DNA from 2 places in the Gordonia prachuapensis genome. Region 2 is predicted to be linked to the other one. Evidence: riboswitches for the same ligand, from Rfam matches in the RefSeq annotation. Region 2 holds a riboswitch; the other holds the start of a gene.
The links. A riboswitch is a leader RNA that binds a small molecule or an ion and turns the genes downstream of it on or off. The one in region 2 is predicted to bind cyclic di-AMP.
Positions count from the first base shown of each region.

Region 1: another riboswitch for cyclic di-AMP. It lies ahead of V1Y59_RS21115 (transglycosylase family protein); the one in region 2 lies ahead of V1Y59_RS08975 (C40 family peptidase).

Region 1 is NZ_JAZDUE010000022.1:7,438-13,877, forward strand. It holds gene V1Y59_RS21100 (MogA/MoaB family molybdenum cofactor biosynthesis protein) at 1-108, shown strand, start outside; gene V1Y59_RS21105 (molybdenum cofactor biosynthesis protein MoaE) at 105-554, shown strand; gene V1Y59_RS21110 (DUF6328 family protein) at 551-1,057, shown strand; gene V1Y59_RS21115 (transglycosylase family protein) at 1,407-2,060, opposite strand; cyclic di-AMP (ydaO/yuaA leader) riboswitch at 2,066-2,238, opposite strand; gene V1Y59_RS21120 (MoaD/ThiS family protein) at 2,503-2,751, opposite strand; gene moaA (GTP 3',8-cyclase MoaA) at 2,757-3,848, opposite strand; gene V1Y59_RS21130 (flavin reductase family protein) at 3,845-4,375, opposite strand; gene V1Y59_RS21135 (hypothetical protein) at 4,390-4,599, opposite strand; gene V1Y59_RS21140 (cold-shock protein) at 4,848-5,261, shown strand; gene V1Y59_RS21145 (DUF2771 family protein) at 5,239-5,814, opposite strand; gene V1Y59_RS21150 (MFS transporter) at 5,864-6,440, opposite strand, start outside.
Region 2 is NZ_JAZDUE010000006.1:151,984-158,423, reverse strand. It holds gene V1Y59_RS09000 (hypothetical protein) at 1-178, shown strand, start outside; gene trpD (anthranilate phosphoribosyltransferase) at 204-1,277, shown strand; gene V1Y59_RS08990 (Lrp/AsnC family transcriptional regulator) at 1,308-1,586, opposite strand; gene V1Y59_RS08985 (DEDD exonuclease domain-containing protein) at 1,616-3,391, opposite strand; gene V1Y59_RS08980 (hypothetical protein) at 3,639-3,869, shown strand; cyclic di-AMP (ydaO/yuaA leader) riboswitch at 3,978-4,157, shown strand; gene V1Y59_RS08975 (C40 family peptidase) at 4,172-4,876, shown strand; gene V1Y59_RS08970 (C40 family peptidase) at 5,071-6,093, shown strand; gene V1Y59_RS08965 (gluzincin family metallopeptidase) at 6,120-6,440, shown strand, end outside.

The sequences.
Region 1 (6,440 bases), on a different contig from region 2:
ATCGTCAACCTGCCCGGCTCCACCGGTGGTGTGCGCGATGGTTTGTCGGTGCTCGACGGGGTACTCGATCATGCACTCGATCAGATCCGAGGGGGCGATCACACGTGAGCGAAACGGCACCGGCAGACGTCGTCCGTGCCGACCTGTCGGACTCGGCGATCGATCTCGCCGAACACGAGGCACTCGTCACCAAAGCGGCCGGTGGGGCCGCCGGCGCCGTCGTCGGTTTCGTGGGCGCGGTCCGTGACCACGACGGCGGCCGGCACGTCACGCGCCTCGTCTACTCGTCGCATCCGACGGCGCCCGACGTGCTCCGGGAGGTCGTCGCAGCCATCGCGGCCGACGCTCGCGGAGTTCGTGCCGTGGCCGTCTCCCATCGCGTGGGCGATCTCGCCATCGGCGACGTCGCGTTCGTCGTCGCCGTCGCGGCCGATCATCGGCAAGCTGCGTTCGCGACGTGTTCGCTGCTGGTGGACGAGGTGAAGGCACAGCTGCCCGTCTGGAAGCACCAGTATTTCGGCGACGGCTCCGACGAATGGGTGGGCTCGGCGTGACCGCCGCGGGTGACGACCCGGTCGCTCCCGAGCGAGACCCGGAACGCAACGAGACGCGTACCGAACGCCTCGATCGCAACTGGGCGAGTCTCCTGCAGGAGCTACGCGTCGTGCAGACCGGTGGCCAGATCCTGACCGGTCTGATGCTGACGATCCCCTTTCAGGAGGGATTCGAGGAGCTGACCGTCCGCCAGCAGCGCATCTTCGTGCTCAGCCTTGTGTTCGCCGTCCTGTCGACGATCACCCTCATCTCGCCGGTCGCCATGCACCGGCTGCTGTTTCGCCGGCACGCCGTCGACCGACTCGTCGATCGCGCGCACACATTGACGCTGATCGGGATCACCTTCCTCGGCCTGGCACTCACCGGCATCGTCGCGGTGATCTTCGACATCGTGTTCGGCGGGTGGGCGGCCATCGCGGCCGCGGTGATCGCGGTCCTGGTGTTCATCGGGATGTGGGTGGTGCTGCCGTTCAACGAACGCCGACGACTCGGCGACGACTGAGCCCTCCCGGTGCTTAGACCCACCGGTGCCTGAGGAGCCCGTGAGGTACGAGCGGGCGTCACGAAGGCCCCTTCGAGACGCCTCCTCGCAGGCTCGGAAGCTCCTCAGGGGGCGGTGGGTGACGCCTCCTCGCAGGCTCGGAGGCTCCTCAGGGGGCGGTGGGTGACGCCTCCTCGCAGGCTCGGAGGCTCCTCAGGGGGCGGTGGGTAACGCTTCGTCGCGGGCTCGGAGGGGCCTCAGGGGGCGGGTGACGCTCCAAGAAATGGACAAGGGCCCCGCACGGGCTCATGGCCATCGTGCGGGGCCCTTCGACTGTGGGCCCGAGCGGGCTGCGCTCAGTTGCCTGACATCACGGGGTCGGCAGCTGATCCTTGTGCTGGTTGAACAGGTCGATCTGCTCCGGGGTGAGCTCGTAGCCGCTGTCCTTGGCGGCCTTCCAGAGGTTCTGGATCTCCGGGTTGATCTTGTTGTTGTCGATCGCCTGGTCGAGGGCGTCGTCGATCTGGCCGGTCACCTCAGAGGTGCTCCCGGCATCGGGGAGTGCGGCCCAGTCGAACGGCGCGGGCAGCTCGGGGAGCTGCGGCAGGACCGGAGCGGCGGGCTTCGGCTCGGCCGGTGCGCTGCGCTGGGTCGCGCCCGAGAGCCCGGTGCCGCAGGTCGGCCATGCGCCCTTGCCCTGGCCGGCGAGCACACGCTCGGCAACGACGATCTGCTCTTCCTTGGTGGCCTGATCGGCGGTGGGGGCGAACTCGCCGCCGCCGTACCCGCTCCAGGTGCTCGGCGCGAACTGCAGGCCGCCGTGGTAGCCGTTGCCGGTGTTGATGGCCCAGTTGCCGCCGGACTCGCACTGCGCGACAGCGTTCCACTCTGCGTCGGTGGCTGCGTTGGCGGTACCGGTTCCCAGCAGAGCAGCGCCGCCGCCCAGGACGGCCCCGGTCAGGGCGACCTTCGCGAAGGTCTTGGTGGTGGTGGCAGTCGTCGGTTTGCGATGACGTCCGGACATGCTGTGTTTCCTCTCTCCACGCGCCTACGAAGTCAGCTGTCGGGTTCGGGCGAGAGGTGCCCGGTCCCGGCCTGACGTGTGTCACTCCGGGACTTGACCCCAAGGGCGTCGTGTGACGTCCGTTTCCCGTGTGGGAGGTGGGTCCCCCGTCCTCGCTCCTAGATGTCGTTCTCGTGCGTCCCATCGGTGGAGCGAGGTTCGGCGCGGCCGATGCGACGTTTTTTGCCTTGTGGTTACTTGCTCGTGACCCCCCGAGGGCGTCGTTCAGTCACAGTACGACCTTTCGCAGCGCGAATCACGTTGTTGGCAAGCCGGTTTTCGGACCCTGAACATGGGCTGAGAGGGAAAATTCGCGTCCTGCCTGCTCACGGCATGATGGTCGAGTCGTGTCCTACTCGTGATCAATCCGTGATGTGACAAAGCTCACAACGTGGGAGTGTCGTCAGCCACCGGCAAATGGGGGCAGAACATCGACGGTCGCGCAGTCGCCGAGCCGCGCTCCGCGGTCACACATCGCGACGGAGTCGCGGAGATATGAGCAGCGTTCGAGGACGCGCTCGAGATCGGGATTGTCCTTGGCGAGCAACGCCTCCAGCTCGCCGAGCGTCGAATCGGTGTCGACCTCGAGGACGGCGGATTCGGTGCCGGCGGCGGCGCGGGCGGCAGCGAAGTACCGGACGGTCAACTGCATCGTCGTCAGCCCCCGATGGCCGACATCGGCCGTGTCGGTTGGTGGAAGTCGGGATCGTTGACGCCGTGGCCGGCGGCCTTGATCCAGGTGTTGCCCCGCCAGCGCTGCGCGATCGCGGCGTCGAGTTCCTCCGCCGGCAGGCCGCTCCGGAGAACTGCACGCAGGTCGGTCTCACCCTGCGCGAACAGGCAGTTACGCAACGCGCCGTCGGCGGTGAGGCGAGTACGGTCGCAGTCCCCGCAGAACGGTCGTGTCACCGAGGCGATCACCCCGATACGAGCCGGCGCCTCGTCGACCTGGTAGCCGTCGACCAGCCACGTGGCCGCAGGTGCGCTGCCCCGGGGCCGCGGATCGGCGCGCAACGGGAAGTGCGACCGCAGGACGGCCAGGATCTCGTCGGCGGTCACCATCGACGCCCGGTCCCAGCGATGGTCGGCATCGAGCGGCATCTGCTCGATGATGCGGAGCTGATAGCCGTGCTCGAGGCAGAAGCGGGTGAGGTCGGGGAGCCGGGCCAGATCTTCGTGACCGGCGAGGACCGCGTTCACCTTCACCGTCCGCAGGCCGGCGGAGCGCGCCGCCGACAAGCCGGCGAGCACGTCGTTGAGCCGGTCGCGTCGGGTGATCTCGGCGAACCGGGCGGGGTCCACGGTGTCCAGGGAGATGTTGACCCGGTGCAGACCGGCCGCCACCAGACCGTCGATGCGTCGTGCGAGGCCGAGGCCGTTCGTCGTCATCGCGATCTCCGGGCGTTCGGGCCGTCCGGAGATCGCGCCGATCAGGTCCTCGAGGTCACGCCGCAACAAGGGTTCGCCACCGGTGAACCGGACCGACCGGATTCCGAGGTCGCGGATCGCGACCGTCATCACCCGGGTGAGCTCGTCGGTGGTGAGCACCTCGTCGGTCGGCAGCCACTGCAGCCCCTCGGCCGGCATGCAGTAGGTGCACCGGAGATTGCACCGATCGGTGACGGAGACCCGGAGATCGGTCACCACCCGGCCGAACTTGTCCCGCAGCGGGCCGGTGTCCGGCGCGTCCGTGGCCGGCACCCCGGCGGACGACGGGGTGGTCGGGAGCCCGAGCGCGACGACGGTCATCGGCCGTCCCTCAGTGCTTCCAGGGATCGGAAGGTGCTGGCATGGAACACCAACGGTTCCACGCCGGGATCGCTGCGCAGCGCCTCGATCCGCAGCAAGACCAGGGTGTGGTCGCCGGCGGGGATCTCGTTGAACAGCGAGCAGGACAGACTTGCCGCCGCTCCGGGGATGAAGACCGCGCCGTCGTCGGTGCGCACCGGCGTGATGCCGTCGAACCGGGACGCCGCCGGCCCGGCGAGTTGGCGGCACAGGTCCGACTGATCGCTGGCGAACACGCTCAGCCCGATCGCGGGCGCCTCCTTCAATCTCGGCCACGTGGTCGAGGTGTTCTGCACGCACAACGACACCAACGGAGGGTCGAGAGAGACCGTCGTGAACGCGCTCGCGGCCATCCCGGCCGCCGTCGGGGCGCCGGTGTCGTCGGGGACCTGGCAGGCGACCGCGACCACCCCGGACGGGAAACATCCGTACGCGCGCCGCAACGTCGCGGAGTCGGTGGCCGGGGCGAGATCGTCGGCCACCGGCATGATGGCGTCGACGCTCACCGTGACCTCCGTCCGGACCGCAGTGCAAAAACGATGCCCAGCACGAATCCCAGTGGCGCGCACATGGTCAGCAGATAGACGGCCGTGGGTGCTGTGCCGCCGTCGGTGACCAGCGGCGTCACGAACAGCGCGACGATGGCCGCCACTCCGATCGCGAAGACGACCCCGGCAGCCTGCAGCAGGCGAGGGGACGGGTGGCTGTTCATACTTCCACGGTAGATCACGGCGGGGCGCCGCGGAGGCCGCGTGGTGTGTTGCCGTCACATCGCCGGTGCTGGTCGCCGGCGTGAGGTATTCCACGTGACCGCTTCCTGTGGCGTTGGCTAGACTGAATTCCCATTGGCGCCTCTGCTCATCTGAACGAGGGTCGGGCCCGAGTCCGGGCCGGCTGCTGGGTCAGGTGAGGGGCGCTTTTGTCATGACACGTCCGAAAACGCAGATGAGGGTGAGCACAGTGCCGACCGGCAAGGTGAAGTGGTACGACGCGGAGAAGGGTTTCGGCTTCCTGTCGCAGGAGAGCGGGGAGGACGTCTACGTCCGTTCGTCCGCGCTGCCGGAGGGTGTGGAAGCGCTCAAACCCGGTCAGCGCGTCGAGTTCGGCATGGCGGCGGGTCGTCGCGGGCCGCAGGCGCTGACCGTCACCGTGCTGGAACCCGCCCCGAGCGTGGCAAAGAACGCCCGGGAGGCGGCGCGCAAGGAGACCAAACGGCACACGCCCGACGAACTGCACGGGATGGTCGCTGACCTGATCACCCTCCTCGAGGGTGCGGTGCAGCCGGAACTGCGTAAGGGCCGCTATCCCGATCGCAAGACGTCACAGCGGATCTCCGAGGTGGTCAGGGCGGTCACCCGCGAGCTGGAGCGCTGAGTTCCCCGCCGGCTCCGGGTAGTTGCAGACCCTCCGGTGACGTGTCGGCGGCGAGAAATCCGCGCATGCTGACGGTGTCGTCGCCGGCGGAGACCACGGACGGAAGCTGGACCTCGATCGCGATGAGGGTCCGTTCCGCAGTCGAGTGCAGCACGGTGGTGTAGGTCGAGTTCGACCGCATCGGCACGACCGTGCCATCCGGGCCGTTCGGCGTCAGGTACTGGACGACGAGATTCCACGGCCATTCGGCGATGTCCTGGGACACGGAGAGCACCACGGATTCGCCGATCGGCACCGGCACCCGGGCGATCCGGGCGTCGGCCGGGTCTTCCGGTTCGCAGTTCTCCAGGAACACATCGCACATCCGCGTCGGATCGACGCGGACCAGGCGATCGCCGACGGCCAGGTGCAGATACGAGTGCTCACTGTCGGAGTCGCCCGACCACGAGTCCTTCGTCAGGAACGCGACGCTCCCGCCGACGACGGCAACGAACGCGACGGCCACGGCCGCGATGATGGCGAGCGCCTTCTTCTCTCCGCTGTTGAGATTCACGATGCTGAGCTCACAGGTCTTGGGGTCCTCGTGCTGTAGATGGGCTGGGTCAGTGGTGACCCGTGCGGTGGGGTCTGGTCGGTGGGGTGCTGCGCCCGGCGTCCATCTCCGATGCGGGCCGGGTGGTCGGCGCGTCGTGGGCCCGGGTCGCCGCGTTCGACGGTGACGCGGACGGTCCACGCCGCCACGTCCGGTCGGTGTCGCCGACCGCCGAGAAGGCCACGGTCGGTTCGGCGTAGTCGGGTCGCCGCCCGCCGATGCCCGGGACCAGCGACGACCCGCGGTTGGTCAGCACGGTCTGGACCAGGCCCACACCCAGCAGCGCCGCGACCACCGTGAAGCCGATCCACAGGGTGGTGGGCAACACCACGCCCAGGGTGGCGCCGAACACCCACCCCAATTGCAGGACGGTCTCCGACCGGCCGAACGCCGACGCCCTCGACTCGTCCGGCAGGTCGTCCTGGATCGACGAGTCGAGGCAGACCTTGCCGATGGCGCTGGTCCCCGAGGCGACGAAGGCGGCCACGGTGGCGACCACGATGCTGCCGAAGATCGCGGCCAACACTGCGACGACGAAGCAGCCTGCGGTGCACCACAACACGATCGTGGGCGGGTTCTTCAGCTCC
Region 2 (6,440 bases):
CGCGGAGCCCACCGGCGACGGGGAATCCGGCCTGGTCGTCGTGCACCTGGCGCGTGTGCAGACGCTCGACGCCGTGCACCTGTCGCAGGAACGTTCGCGGATGGCCAGTCTCGGCTCGCGGCACCGCGGGGTCGTCCTGCGCTGGGAGGTACTGCAGCGACCGGTGGCGCAGGGTTAGGGCCGCGACCACTACTGTTTCCTCTGTGAGCAGCACCGACTCTTCCGCGTACACCTGGCCGCAGATCCTCGGGCGCGTCACCGACGGCGTCGACCTGACCATCGACGAGGCGTCATGGGCGATGAACGAGATCATGAGTGATGCCGCGACGGGCGCCCAGATCGCCGCGTTCGGCGTGGGCGTCAAGATGAAGGGTGCGGCGCCGACCGAGCTGCGCGGCCTGGCGTCGGCGATGCTCGAGCACGCCACGCTGGTCGACGTGACACGTCCGGCGGTCGATGTCGTCGGCACCGGCGGCGATCGGTCCCACACGGTGAACATCTCCACGATGACGTCGATGGTGATCGCAGCTGCCGGTGTGCCGGTGGTCAAGCACGGAAACCGGGCGGCGTCGTCGAAGAGCGGGGGCGCCGATGTCCTCGAGGCCCTCGGCGTCGGGATCTCCCTCGGTCCCGCGGACGTGGCGAGGTGCGTCGACGAGGTCAACATCGGGTTCTGCTTCGCCCCGGTGTTCCACCCCGCCTTCCGGTTCACCGGACCCCCGCGCAAGGAGATCGGTATCCCCACCGTGTTCAACGTGCTGGGTCCGCTCACCAACCCGGCCCGTCCGCAGAGCGGGCTGATCGGATGCGCCTTCGTCGACCTCGCCCCGGTCCTGGCGAGGACATTCGCGGACCGGGGCAACTCGGTGCTGGTGGTGCGGGGCGACGACGGCCTCGACGAACTGACCACGACGACGACCTCGACGGTGTGGCAGGTCGTCGCCGGCTCGGTCACCGAGCTCAGCCTCGACCCCGCCGACCTCGGCATCGATCGCGTCGAATTGGCCGCACTGCAGGGCGGTGACGCGACGGTCAACGCCGGTATCGCCCGTGATCTGTTCGCCGGCACCCGCGACCCGGTGCGCGACGCGGTGTTGCTCAACGCGGCCGGCGCGATCGTCGCCTTCGAACAGCGGGAGGCCATGTCCGGCGCCCAGTTGCGCGACGCGATGGGCGACGCGATGACGCGCGCCGCGGCGGTGATCGACAACGGCGACGTCGCCCGTCTGCTCGACCGTTGGGCGGCCCTCAGCACCGAACTCGCCGCGTCCCGCTGACGCAGGACGGGATTCGGTGCGGCCGGAGTGTCACTCCTCGCCGATGGAGAACCCGCCTTCCACGTCGGATCGCGAGTAGCTGCGGAACGCGATGTGGGTGGCGCTGTGGGTCACCCCGGGTAAACGGTTGATCTTGCCGGTGACCACGTCGGCGATCTGATCGTGGTCGCGCACTTTGATCTTGGCGATCAGGTCGACATCACCGGCGCAGGAGTACACCTCGGACACGCCGGGGATGTCCGCGACCGCCTGCGCGGTCTCCGGGATCTGGTGGACGTCGGCGTGGATCAGGACGATGGCGGTGATCATGGTTGACACAGTAGTGCGCACCGACGGCCTCACCCGGCACGACGACGCGTCTCCCGGGCGTCGTGTGCCGTGCGCGACCACGCCGACCATCGCTGCGCACAGGCGCCGGGCAGAGCGAACGGTTCGCTGGCCGCGACGATGCGTGCGCCGGGCTCGGTGATCCACCGGTAGAGCAGGGCCGTCTCCTCCAAAGGCGCGCCGAAGAGGGGACCGGATCCCGGGGTCACCGTCTCCGCCGCGGCGACGAGGGTCTGCACCACCGGCATGGGTGCGACGCCGCGTCGCGCGACGCCCGCGCCGGCGAGGCGGCCGTGCCGGATCACCGCGAGCTCCCAGCCTCGTTGGTCGTCCGGGCGGGCCACCACGAGTTCGGCGATCCGGCACAACGCCGACAGACGCTGGCAGCGGGCGAGCACGTCGATCGTCGTCGACAGCCGGTCGCGGTGGCGCGCCGCGCTCTCGAACATCCGGGCGTCGGACAGCTGCGCCAACCGATCGGTGAGGCTGCCGAGTATCTCGTCGGACTCTCCGGTCATCAGGTCACGGACGGCGGCGACCCGGGGCAGATAATCCGGCAGGGTCAACGGCCGATCCGAGGCGGCGGCGCACCCCCCGATGCGAGGCCCGCCCGCCGCCTCCGACCGACACCAATGGTGTGACGCCGAGCCCGATCGGCCTGTGCAACTCCGTAGGCCGGCGGCACCGCCGATGAGGTCGGCGATGGTGGCGGCCGTGGTGCGGTTGCCGATTGGCCCGAGGCAGTCGTCGGTGGGGGTGCGCGAGACCTTCAGTCGTGGGAACCGTTCGCCGGTCAACACCACCCACCAGCCGCGGTGTGGCTGGGTCGAGCGGCGGTTGTAGGCGGGTGCATGTGCGGCGAGCAGGCGGAGCTCGCGGACTCCGGCCTCGAGGCCGTGGGCGCACTCGACATGATCGATGCGGGTGGCCACCGAGACCATCTCACCCATCCGGCGCCGTGGGTCGCCGCCGGTGAAGTAGGACAGCACCCGGCGACGCAGGTCGACCGCCGTACCCACGTACAACACCTCGTCGGAGGGCCCGCGGAACAAATAGACACCCGGCCGCGACGGAACCCCCTGTGCCAGCGACCGCTTGGCCCGCAGTCGCGGATCACGGCGAGGGAGATAGGCGGTCAGTTCGCCGTAGGTGCCCACACCCTGATTGCCGACACGCTCGAGCAGACGATGTAGTACCTCGACCGTCGCGCGCGCGTCATCGAGGGCTCGGTGCGTGGGCCGCACGGACACGTCGAACAGATCGGCGAGCGCGGACAGGCGCACCGACGGTGCTTCGTCGCGGCTGAGGATCCGGCGCGCCAAGGTGACCGTGCAGAGACTGGTGTGGAACGGCCAGTCGATGCCCAGCCGGTTCGCGTTGTTCCGCAGGAACCCCATGTCGAAGCGCGCGTTGTGCGCCACCAGGATTGCGCCGCGGGCGAACTCGACGAACGAGGGGAGTACCGCGCCGATATCGGGGGCGTCGGACACCATCGCCTCGGTGATGCCGGTCAGCGTGACGATCTTCGGGGGGATCCGGCAACCGGGGTCGACGAGGGTGGCGAACTCCCCGATGACCTCGCCGCCCCGGATCTTGACCGCGCCGATCTCGGTGATCCGATCTGTCGCGCTGCTCCCACCCGTGGTCTCGAGGTCCACGACGACCATGGTCGTGTCGAACAGCGAACGGTCGAAACGGTCCTCGTCGTCGTCGGCCCGGCGGTCGGCGGACTCACGATCGAGGTCGAAAAAGGTGAGCTGTCCGCCACCCGTCGTCGTTGCACGCACCACGGACCGAACATTAGTTCGATGTAACGACAGATTCTGGTGTGACAGGCGGGAAAGGTGGGTTCGCGTCGTCGCCCGGCCGTCACTGTCGGTGGTCGCCCCTACTGTCCGTCTCAGGTGGCGAACGGACGCCGACAGGCCGCCCGGACGCCCTCGACATACCCATGTCCGGCAAATGAGATGGAGATCACACATGTACGTCGACTGCCAGACCTGCCCGGGTCGTCCCGCCTCGTGTGACGGATGCATGATGCAGGTGCTCTTCGAGGCTCCCAACAGCGGAAACCCCGTGCTCGAAGGTGGAGGAAAGGTTACGGAATCGGGCCCCTCGGCGGACGCCGAGATCGACGCCGCGATCGATGTCTTCGTCGCTGCTGCGATGGTCACCAGAGGCTCTGCAGTATCTGCAAGAGCCGAAAAAACCACTGCTCAGGACGGCTTTTCGTCGCGTAATCTGCGTATCTTGCGAGCGGGGTGAGCGACGGGCCCCGAGTCCGTACTCGGCGGTCGGTGGACAGACCCGCGTTCGATTTCGTAACCTTTCCGAGACCTTTTCAGAGCGTCCCGCTCCAACAGGAGTGGTCTGGATCGGTCACCGCTCAATCGCCCTCTGGGCGAACCGGGGAACCATCATTTTCGGAGCGATCCGAATTGGGGTGAATCGCGCGTGCCCGACGACGCCAAGGGTGTCATCGACTCGTGTGTAGGGCCAGTCTTCCGGCCCGAATCCGACAGCTAACCCGGTCGGCGGTCGAAGGGAGAGCAAGGAGAAGTCGCTTCGTGGCGAAACATCGTTTGGAGCAGCCCAACCGTGGCAGCAAGGTGGCCAAGCGCGCGGTGGTTGCGGGATCGATCACCGTCGGCTCGCTGGCCGTAGCCGCAGGCCCGGCACTCGCCGCACCTGTGCACGTGCCGAACATCGGCACTTTCGAACTTCCTGGGGTCGACAGCCAGCAGATCCCCCAGCAATTCCAGGAGCCGAAGCAGGTTGCGCCGCAGGCCGCGCCGGTGACCAAGTCGCCCGGAGCCAGTGTCGAGATCCCGAACATCGGCACCTTCACCGTTCCCGGTCTGAACGACGACCAGATCCCGCAGGAGTTCAAGCCCAAGGGTGGCGGCGGCTTCCTCGGCGTGCAGCCCACCGTCGCCCAGAAGGCCGTGAGCAACGCCGAGAGCAAGATCGGTTCGCCGTACTCCTACGGCGCGGCCGGCCCGAACGCCTTCGACTGCTCGGGTCTCGTCTACTGGTCCTACAAGAAGGCCGGCAAGACCATCCCGCGCGACAGCTACGGCCAGCTCGGCGGCGGCACCCCCGTCGCCTCGATCGCGTCGGCCAAGCCAGGCGACGTCCTGATCTTCAACGGCGGCGGCCACGCGGGCATCTACGCGGGCAACGGCAAGTTCGTCCACTCGTCGACCTACGGAACCCCGGTTCAGAAGGACAACGTCAACAACTGGGATCTGACCGGCATCCGACGCTACTGAGCGCCGGACGCGACAGATGTGAGCTTGATGGGTGGGCGGATCACGTGAGCGCGTGATCCGCCCACCTGAATCACCTGCAGGGCACGATGTTCCGGTCGGGCGTCGGCCGCAGGTGATCACGGGGAAGTGGTGGAGGACTGGTGACAGGCGTGGTTTCCGGACGATCGGCGACACGTGGGCGATCGGGGCCGGCGATGCTGGTCGCGCTGCTCCTCGCCGCGGTGGTGTCACTGGGGCAGCTCGGTCCGTCCATCGGCGCCGGAGATGCCGGGGCAGCGCCGGTACGCACACCCGATCAGCTCCTCGCCGAATACAAGAAGCTCAGCGACGACGCCGAGAAGTCGGCCGAGGCGATGCACAACGCGCAGATCGAGTACGACAAGCAGCGCCGGATCGTCGCCGACGCGCGGAAGGCATCGACCGCGGCGGAGCGCTCCCTGGCGTCCACGCAGGAGCGTCTCGCGCAGTATCAGACGCGCGTCGACTCGGTCGTGCGCGCCAGCTACAAGGGTGCCCGCGTCAATCGCCTCTACGCCGTGCTGGTGAGCGACTCACCGCAGTCCCTGCTCGACCAGATGTCCGGCCTCGAACTGATCTCGCGTCAGTCGGCGGCGGATCTCCAGGGACTCAAGGATGCGCGGCGCAACACACAGGCGGCCAAGACCGAGGCCGACGAGACGGCAGCCGAGGCGACCGCCGCCGTCGCCGCGGCCGAGAAGACCCGTGGTGAACTGCAGGCGAAGCAGGCGAACCTGCAATTGCAGGCCGTGCAGATCCGGGCCGTCTACGAATCGATGACCGGTCGGCAACTCGCCGCCCTGCAGGGACCGAAGTTCGATTTCGATCCCCGCGTCGTGCCCAAGGGCACGTCGACCGCACTCATCGCCGTACAGGCTGCACTGACCCGGATCGGCGACCCGTACGTGTGGGGCGCGACGGGGCCGAGCTCGTTCGACTGTTCAGGGCTCATGGTGTGGGCGTATCAGCAGGCCGGCAAGACACTGCCCCGGTCGAGTCAGGCGCAGGGCGGTGCCGGTCAGCCCGTCGACCGGCAGAACCTGCGTCCGGGCGATCTGATCATCTACTACCCGGACGCCCATCACGTCGGCATGTACGTCGGCGACGGCTACGTCATCCACGCCTCGACATTCGGGGTGCCCGTGAAGGTCGTGCCCGTGGACGAGGCGGGACCGTTCAATTCCGCTCGCCGGTACTGAGCGGCGGGCTCCGTGGACGCGGTCCGGTGATCGGCGCTGACGTGTCCGTCGCGCGATTCACCACTGCCACCGGCCTTGTCGGACTGGCGGTCGCGGTGATCGCGGGATGCGGCACCGCCGCACCACCGGTCACCCAGTCGAGCAGCGCGCCGACCACGACGACGTCGGCCAACGTGTACGAGCGACAGCGGACCGCCGGGGTCCAGGCCGCCCTCGACGTGCTCGACGACGCGCTGCGCAGCGGCGACCCGAAGCTGGTCGACACCGTCGTCGACGAAGCGGCCGCGCCCGGGTTCCGCAGGCACCTTCAGGTGATCGCGGCCAACCTGGGCGGCCACGCGGTGCCC